DNA from 2 places in the Thermorudis peleae genome. Region 2 is predicted to be linked to the other one. Evidence: riboswitches for the same ligand, from Rfam matches in the RefSeq annotation. Region 2 holds a riboswitch; the other holds the start of a gene.
The links. A riboswitch is a leader RNA that binds a small molecule or an ion and turns the genes downstream of it on or off. The one in region 2 is predicted to bind fluoride.
Positions count from the first base shown of each region.

Region 1: it holds a riboswitch for fluoride, as region 2 does, so the genes downstream of both, N675_RS12040 (hypothetical protein) here and N675_RS13605 (dynamin family protein) in region 2, are expected to answer to the same signal.

Region 1 is NZ_JQMP01000004.1:460,007-464,381, reverse strand. It holds gene N675_RS12045 (HEAT repeat domain-containing protein) at 4-414, opposite strand; gene N675_RS12040 (hypothetical protein) at 431-1,585, opposite strand; fluoride riboswitch at 1,618-1,694, opposite strand; gene N675_RS12035 (NAD(P)/FAD-dependent oxidoreductase) at 1,761-2,921, shown strand; gene N675_RS12030 (Ig-like domain-containing protein) at 2,918-4,375, opposite strand, start outside.
Region 2 is NZ_JQMP01000003.1:476,714-481,088, forward strand. It holds gene N675_RS05155 (GntR family transcriptional regulator) at 1-30, opposite strand, end outside; gene rlmN (dual-specificity RNA methyltransferase RlmN) at 324-1,460, opposite strand; fluoride riboswitch at 1,588-1,663, shown strand; gene N675_RS13605 (dynamin family protein) at 1,705-3,303, shown strand; gene N675_RS14275 (right-handed parallel beta-helix repeat-containing protein) at 3,517-4,375, opposite strand, start outside.

The DNA of each region.
Region 1 (4,375 bases), on a different contig from region 2:
CGTTTACCTTCCCTTCTGGAGCGCGCGGAGTGCTTGGTCACGAATACTAGCTAACGGATCATGTTCCGCGATGTCGCGCAATACCGCATCGGCTTGCGGTGTATGGAGTTGCCGCAGTGCTGCAACAACCTCGACGCGGACACGTGCTGCTCCATGCTGGAGTGCAAATTGAAGTGCCGGGAGAGCTTGCGGATCGCCGATCTTTCCGAGTGCTGCAACAGCGGCGGCTGCAACATCGACGTCCCACAGACGTTCCTGGATTGTTTGGCAGAGTGCGGGTACGGCGTACTGCTCCTTTTGTTCGCCAAGTATCCAGGCACAGTGTTCAGCAATGTCTGGTCGAGGATGCCGCAGCCCTGCAATCAGTTTAGCGGTAAAGGAGTCCGCTGCGATAGTGCTACCATGCATCGTCATGACTTATCCTCGTGTTTCACGAGACCCGTGCGTCGTGAAGCGAGACACCGGGCGTTTCTCCACCAAAGACTGCGATAAGGTCTCGCCAACTTCGCCGCTCTTCGTCAGTCAGATGCCCGCGAAAACGGTAATCAGAACTGGCAATAAATCGTTGAGCACGCTCAGCAAGCTCTTCGAAGGCGGCCACCGTCTCATCAAGAACGTGGTCAGCGTCTGGCTGTGTGAGTGCTTGGCGAAGGTGGCCAAGGCAGCGCGGTTCCGCTGAGTGATTGCTCGTCTCCATCGGCAGAGCAACTGCTTCCGGCCAAGCTTGGTCTTCCTCAAGCAGCAACTGGGCAACCAGCTGGGGAGCATCGAGATAGGTGGTCCATGCCCGAGCGCGGTCGCACAGCCAGGCCGTTCCCTTACTGAGATATTCCCGCTCAGCTTGGCACCATGGGCAATATTCAGCTTGGCGTGGAAGATATGGTGGTCGTCGGCCAACACGCAGTGCAAGCTGTTGCTCACTATCGAGGCTGCGATGGTGGTGCGCATATCGTGTGGCGAGGATGTCAAGCAGCGAACGCCAGCGCGCTGCTTGAGCTGGGGCGATTCGCTCAAGGGTGATGGCAAGAAGGTGGGCATGTGGCTGGCAGAGTAGCGCTGGCTCACTGACGACGAGTTCTGGCTCGTGCATGGCGATCCACGCCAGCGCGGTAAGCAGCGTCGATTCTCGTTGGGCTTCCCAGATGCAAGCCGGGCAGGGAGTACGAGGGGTGAGCCAGCGCCGAGCAGCTGTAACGCCACCGATCTTTACTGTTTGGAGTAGATCGACGAGAATGCGCTGCAGAAGGATTGCCACACCATGGTGACTGAATACATGATCACCAGCTGGTATGAGTGCCCAACTATGAATGAAGCAAAAACCGCGCGCGGCCAGTAGTGCGCGATGAGTATCTGGATCGGTGACCTGTTCCCACAGGATTGATTCCAGCCCGCGCAATTCGCGCTCTGCAAGGAGCCGACAGACTGGGCAACCAGGTAAGGCGATCGCTTCCGTGAGCATTGCAATGAGCACGCGGTCTGGCTGGATAGTTGGACGAGTGCGAAACAGGCGGGAAATGCGTGCAAGCCATCCGCCACGCTGCTCGGCTGTTCCTCCTGTTCGCATGGCCGGTGTTTCATGCACCATAAGAAAACCTCCACGCTACCGGAATAATCCGGAACTGCGTAGAGGCCATCAGCCGCTCGGCGGTTCGGCGGTCTTGTGCCGCCTGGTGAGCCTCATCACCTGCGTAGCGTAGTATACCACAAAGCACGCGTGCTGACGGCGCCGTGCTCAATGCCGAGGGGAGAGTAGGGCAATCGTGCAAAAGCAAATGCATGGGGTTGACATCGCCATTGTCGGCGGTGGCATTATTGGGGCAACACTTGCCTACTTACTGGCGCGCCAAGGAGTCTCGTGTTGCGTCCTCGAGCGTGGGATACCTGGCGCTGGGACTGCCGAAGCATCCGCGGGAATTGTTGGGCCCCATCTTGAACGAGAACAACCCGAAGCCCTTCGTGCCTTGCTTCTCAAAAGCCTGCGGGCTTATCCCTGGTTGATTGCGACGCTGCAGGATGAAACGCCAATCGATCCAAGCTATCACACCTGGGGCGAGCTACGGTTAGCGTTCACAGCTGAGCAAGCTCAAGCGCTGCGGGATCATGGCCAATGGCTTGAGTCGCTCGGTTTTGATGTCACCTGGCTCGACGCTGCAGCAGTGCGAGCTGATGCACCAGTGGTGGCTGAACAGGTCGTTGGTGGGCTGTATCTCGCTGACGCTGCCAGTATGGTGGTGCCTCGTTTTGTGCGCTCACTGTTGGACGCAGCGTGCCGGCGCGGCGTAACCGTGTTGCAACAGACCCCAGTACTCGGCTTCCAAACAGTCGGCGACCGCGTGATTGCGCTGCAGACTGGCGCAGCAGTATTGCCGGTTGACCAGCTCGTACTCGCAGCCGGCGTTGAGACAACGGCTCTCGTGCGATTGCTTGGCTCCTCCGTCGCTATCGAGCCGGTGCGTGGCCAGATGGTGCTCCTTCGTACAGTGCCGGGGGTGCTCAGAACAATCCTTGCCGGTCCGGCTGGTGGCTATGTTGTTCCACGCACTGATGGCGATATTTGGGCAGGTCCAACGAAGGAACGAGGGCGCTGGGAACAGCAGCCAACAGTTGATGGCCTTGTCACGTGCTTGTCCATCCTGAATCAGCTCGCGCCCGGGTTGCGTCCTGCAATCTTTGCTGGCACGACTGTTGGACTGCGGCCAGGGGCGCCTCCCGATGGACTTCCCGTTATCGGCCGCCTGCCCGGCTGGGCAAATGTCTGGGTCGCAAGTGGACACGAACACCTGGGAGTCATGCTCGCCCCTGGCACAGCCGAACTCCTTGTCGCAGCGCTTACTGGTACCGAGACACTAGCCGAACTGTCCGCCTTTGATCCTGGACGGCCAGCTGCCTGGCGTAACAGTGAGCACCGGCGCGCAAATTAGGAACTCCACGTGATAATCCAGTCATCATGTGGCTCTCCTGCCGTCTCACTCGTACTATCGCACTGGCCGTTTCGGTTAACGTCAACGCAGGCCCGAACGATCGTCGTTGTACCAGCTTCACTACCGTTGCGCAGGATGGTGACAGAGGCTTTCCCGTTAGCATCGGTTAGTGGTGTTGCTGAACCAATGACGGCAGGTGCCGGATTATCATTTCCCTCTTCCAGAATGCTGAAGAGGACGCGCGCTCCTGCAACGCTGTGTGATTGCATGCCGATGTCCGTAACAAGAACCGTTAGCTGGACCGTTTCTGAGTCGCCATACGGGGGATTGGAGCCGTCAGCAGGGAATGCGAGTTGGTAGTTCACCCACTGGAGCGTCACGGCTGCGCGTGGCTCGCCTTGATCGCATGAAAGGCTCAGGTCAAGGTCGATACAGGCAAGCACCTGGTCAGTTCGCTGAGGATCAGTATGGACATGGGAATATGCGACTTGGCCTGCTTCGTTGCTTACGTTGAACCATAGGATGCTGTGGTCGGATAGCGAAAAGAGGGTAATCGGAATCACACTGCCTGTAGTTTTTGCGGTCAATTGGATTGGAACGTTGATTTGACTGATGTCGGCCGACGCCGTTAAGGTAATAGCATACTCGCCTGTTGGCTGGGGCATGGGTAGCCCAGGTGGTGTGGTCACGAGGCTAAACGTAGTCGAGCCGTCGACAGCGACAGCGTAGTTGACGTTATTCGAGATAGCGCTTACTGGTCCGCCTGTCCGTACGGCAACGACCGCACTGCCGTGAAATCCAGGTGTTAGTGCGCTGAGGCGTGGTGTGTAGAGCGTTTGACCACTGTGGGGGGCGAGCGTCAGCGACTGAGTGCTACTCGGTACCTCATGCCCCATGTGATCAAAGAAGCGCACGACGACCTCAGCGGGAGTCGTTGCGCTTGTATTGAAGAGATTGATGCCACTCGTATCAGCTCGCTGGCTACCATCGCCTTTTTGGACGAGTGGCAGAGTAAGGAACTCTCCCTCGGCTGCGCCACTCGGCGCAAGATAACTGAGCGCTTGGCCCTGGCCGTCGAGCTTGTTGCCTTGATACTTGACGGCATCGACGGCAACCGCAATTGGCTCGGTGCCAACAACGGTGGCCTGTGAGAGCCCTTCGATGCCGGCGCCATCGAATGATGGGCGGTAGACAAAGGTCATGCCGCTGGGAGGCAGCGTACGTTCAACTTTGCCAAGCAGTGTACCTTGGGTGTCGTAAAAGCTGAGCGTTACCAGATTTTCCTCACTATCCGAAAGGTTGCTGATATTAATCCCACTGTTCCAGCCATTGTAGGACTGGAAGATGAGCGGTGCCGTCACAACGCGTGGACTATCGGCAGCGCGAGCGACCGGCACATTGGTCAAGGCCATAAGTGTTGAGGGCTTGATACGGTCAACGCTTGCGACCACCGG
Region 2 (4,375 bases):
CGACGGGCGCTGCGCGTTCCACGTCTGCACGTGGGCTATCCTTCGCTTCAATTGGTCAAGACGTTCGGATGTTATAACCACCTCTTGTTGGCAGTATACCGATGTAACCCTGCGTTGTCAACTCCCAGGTGTGGAAGGGGCGCGGGAGTGGATTGTTTGGCAAAAAGGGCGAAGGGGTGCAGGACAGCGCGTGAGATAGGCAACAGTGCGGTGGGTTACGGGAGAGCAGGACGCGAGGGCAGTGGGGCACGAGGGCGGTGGGGCTTGGTGTGGTGCGGCCGTGTCTTGGGGATACGGCACGGCGTGAGAGGGTTGCGCAGAGGCTAGGCGTGCTGATCGGTCGAGGATGTGGCAGCGATGGCTGCTTCCGCGTCGGCTTGGGCGCGGAGTTGTCCGCAGGCGGCAGCAATGTCGACGCCGCGGGAGTAGCGGACAGTGGCGGGGATGCCGTGGCGGTGCAGGATTGCGGCGAAGCGTGCGATGCGGTCTGGCGTTGGGCGAGCAAGGTGCGGGGCGGCAGGCGTTGGATTGAGTGGAATCAGGTTCACGTGGCAAAGCAGGCCATGGAGCAAGCGCGCGAGGGCTTCGGCATGATGATCCTGGTCGTTGACGTCGCGAATGAGGACGTATTCAAAGGAGATGCGCCGTCCAGTCTTGGCGACGTAGCGCCGGCAGGCAGCGAGGAGTTCGGCGATGGGATAGCGCCGGTTGATTGGCACGAGTTGTGAGCGGAGTGCGTCGTCCGGCGCGTGGAGCGAGATGGCCAGCTTCACCTGGTAGGGCTCCTCAGCGAGACGGTCGATGAAGGGGACGAGGCCGGACGTTGACAGGGTGATCCGCCGGGCGCCGAGGCCAAAGCCAGCGGGATCATGCAGGATGGCGATCGCCTTCATCGTAGCATCGTAGTTTTGGAAGGGCTCGCCCATTCCCATGACGACGATGTTAGTGAGTGTACGGCCGCGCTCGCGGGCAAGCCGGGCGGCATAGACAACCTGGGAGACGATTTCACCGGCGCTGAGGTTGCGGATGAGACCAGTCATGCCGGTGGCGCAGAAGGCGCAACCGACCGCACAGCCGACCTGGCAGGACACACAGACAGTGGTTCGGTCAGGATAGCACATGAGGACGGTTTCGACATGCTCACCGTCGACGGTACGGAAGAGGAGCTTTTCGGTTTCGCCGTCGTCGCTGGTGACGGTGCGCGTCAGCTGGAGCGTTGTGAGCGGCAGGGTTTCGGCAAGTTGCTGGCGCAGCGCTTTGGGGAGCACCGTCATGGCATGATAGTCAAGAGCGAGTTGTTGGTATGCCCAGTGGAAGAGTTGCCGGGCTCGGTAGGGTTGGTGGCCCTGCGCAACCAGCCGCTGCTCCAGTTCGGCAAGCGTGAGGTCATGGAGCGTGGTTGGGCGTTGCTGGCGTGGTCGGCGCGGGCGTATGGTGCGTAGCGGTGTCGGCGTCGTCATCGTTTGTGATGCTTGTGTCACATCGATCTTGCTCATGACAGCAAGTGTAGCATGGGAAGGGCAAGGCCGTAGGTGAGGGCTGCGTGGCTGAGAGCACGGTGCTGGTGGCTGCTATACTGTGATGCCGAATGATCATGGCGATGGAGCCCGCCAGTGGCGCGGTGCGCCCGAACTGCGGATCAGCTGATGGCTCCTGGCCGTACGGCCAGGAGCTTTTCTTGTTGTGGTGAAGTGGAGGACTGGCATGGATACGACACTGACGATGCTTGGTTCGCTGCTTCAACAACTGGAGCCGCTTCTAACGACGACGGCAGCTGCTCAGCGTGTTCATGCCCTGGCCGATCGTCTGATGCGTACAACGCTGAACGTGGCAGTGCTGGGACATTTTAAACGCGGCAAGTCGACGCTGGTAAACGCGCTCGTTGGCTATCCAGTCCTTCCGATGGGCATGGTGCCATTGACAGCGATCGTCACGTATGTCGAAGCTGGTCCGGCATTCTCGGCGACCATCACGTTTCAGGATGGGCGCACAGCGGAGGTCCCGATTGCGCAGCTTCGGGAGTACATTACCGAAACGGAAAACCCGGCAAACGCGAAGCGGGTCGCTGCGGCAGTGGTCCAGGTGCCAACAGCACGGCTTCCTCACGGGATTCGTCTCGTTGATACGCCGGGGATAGGGTCGACCTATGTCCACAATACCGCGATTGCGCGTGAATTTGTGGCCGATGCAGATGTGGCACTCTTTGTGTTGTCGGTGGATCCGCCAATGAGTGCTGAGGAACGAGCGTTCCTCGAGGAGGTCGCACGCTTCGCTCGCCGCCTGCTGATCGTGCTGAACAAGATTGATCGCTATAGCCCTGCGGATGTTGCCGACGTCATAACGTTTACGCGGAAGGTGGTGGCAGATCGTGTGCCAGCGTGTCCAATTCTTCCCGTTTCCGCGTTGCTTGCGTTAGAAGGACGGATAGCAGGAGATGCGGCACGAATCGAGCAGAGTGGCATCCAGGCGATCGAGCAGTTTTTGGTGCAGGAGGTCTATCAGGCACGTGAAGCACTGCTCGTTTCGGCTGCGGTGAATCAGCTGCACATGCTCATCAGCGAGGCGGAACAGCAGCGACAAGCGACGCTTGCTGGGTTGGCGACCTCGCGCGAGGAGCTTACGCGCCGGCTCGATATGTTTCGACAGCGGGTAGCAGAACTCGACGTCCTTCGTGAAGAGCGCGATGCCTTGTTGCGCGTGGCACAGGCTCGACTGGTGGATCAGCATCTTGGATCAGCGTTACCGACCTTGCGCGCTGAACTGCTTGCACTGGCGAACCAATTGCCTGCGCTGATCATGGAAGGGAGCGAGCGCTCGCTGAGGGCGCAGGTGCGGGCAGGAGGCCACTGGATTGTTGAGACGCTGCGTTCGACGACCGTGGCGTGGATGCAACGCGAGGAGCCGGCGCTGCTTGACGTGCTTGGAGCGATAACAGAGCGGTATCGTGCAGCGCTGCAGCGTGCGCTGGACGCCTTGCAGGCGCTTGCCCAGGACGTGCTTGCTGTCCCTGCGTTGCAGGTGCAGGTACCGGAGCCAGTGCCCGTGACTGCACATGCGCGGCTGCAGGTTGTTGATGAACCGGTCATGCTCGAATTATTGTCGATGTGGTTGATGAGCCATTTGCCCGGGCGGATTGGACGTTGGCTCATCCTCTGGCGAGCACAGCGCCGGCTCGAGGACTATGCTGATCGGATGGTCGGTTCAGCGCGATATGCGCTGCGGCAGTGGATTGCCGAGCAGCTTGAAGAGCGACGGGCGGTGCTTGAGTCAGCGGTCTCAGCGGTTCTTGAGGCGTTGACGTAAGGCGTTGAGGCCGTACAGGCTGCGATGTTGGACGGTGAGGATGCCGTTGCGGCGTTGCGTGTGCGGCTGCAGGCGGAGCTGGCTCAGCTGGAGCAGATTCGTGCGGCACTGGAGGGCGTGGTCTCTGGGGGGCAGCAGGCAACGGTGGCGGAGAAACGATGAGCGGGAAGGGGAAATCCCTTCCCGCTCACGTGCTGGGCCGCAGGGATCGCCTTATGGATACGGCGTGCCGTAGCGGTTGTGCAGGACTTGGGCGCCGAGGCGTCCGAGCAGCACGTCATACCGCTGCGGGAATTCGCCGGGGTGCCATTCGAAACGCTCGCGCTCGAAGTACTGCACGGTATAGACCTTGCCAGTATCGGGGTTGACTTCCTGGAATTCCTCGGAGATTGGATAGCCGAAGGTTGCCAGGCCGCCGAACTGCTCCCAATACGCGCGGAAGCCCGAGCAGAGGTTATGGCGCGTCTGTGGGAAGTAGATGCAGGCCGGGCTGGAGTTGGGCTGAGCCGGCTGGAAGGCTGGATCCGTGCGGCCAGCAGTCACTTCGTCACCGAGCAGGCCGAGCAGCACGTCGTAGCGCTGCGGGAACTGGCCTGGGTGCCACTCGAAGCGGGCCCGCTCAAAGTACTGCACCGTCAGGCCGTTCTCCTGGAACTCCTCGGTGATCGGGTAGCCGAAGATGGCCAGGCCGCCGAACTGCTGCCAGTAAGCTCGGAAGCCAAAGCAGAGGTTATGGCGCGTCTGCGGGAAGTAGATGCAGGCTGGGCTGGGATTCGGGGCAGCCGGCTGCGCTGGGCCAAAGCCTGGTGAGGGTGGCGGTGGCGGAGGCGCGGCGGCCGTCCAGTTAACTGTGGCGGTGGCGGTCGGGTTGCCTGCGACCTGCGCCGTTGCGGTCACGGTGTCGGTGCCCGCGTTGCTGCCGCTATAGGTGATAGTCGCCTGGCCGTTCGCGTTCGTGACCACGGAAAATGTGCGCGGGTTCGCGCCGGTGACGGTAACGGTAATGGTAATGTTGCTCACTGGACCGCTTGGATTAACGAGTGTTGCGGTGAGCTGGGCTTGATTGCCGACC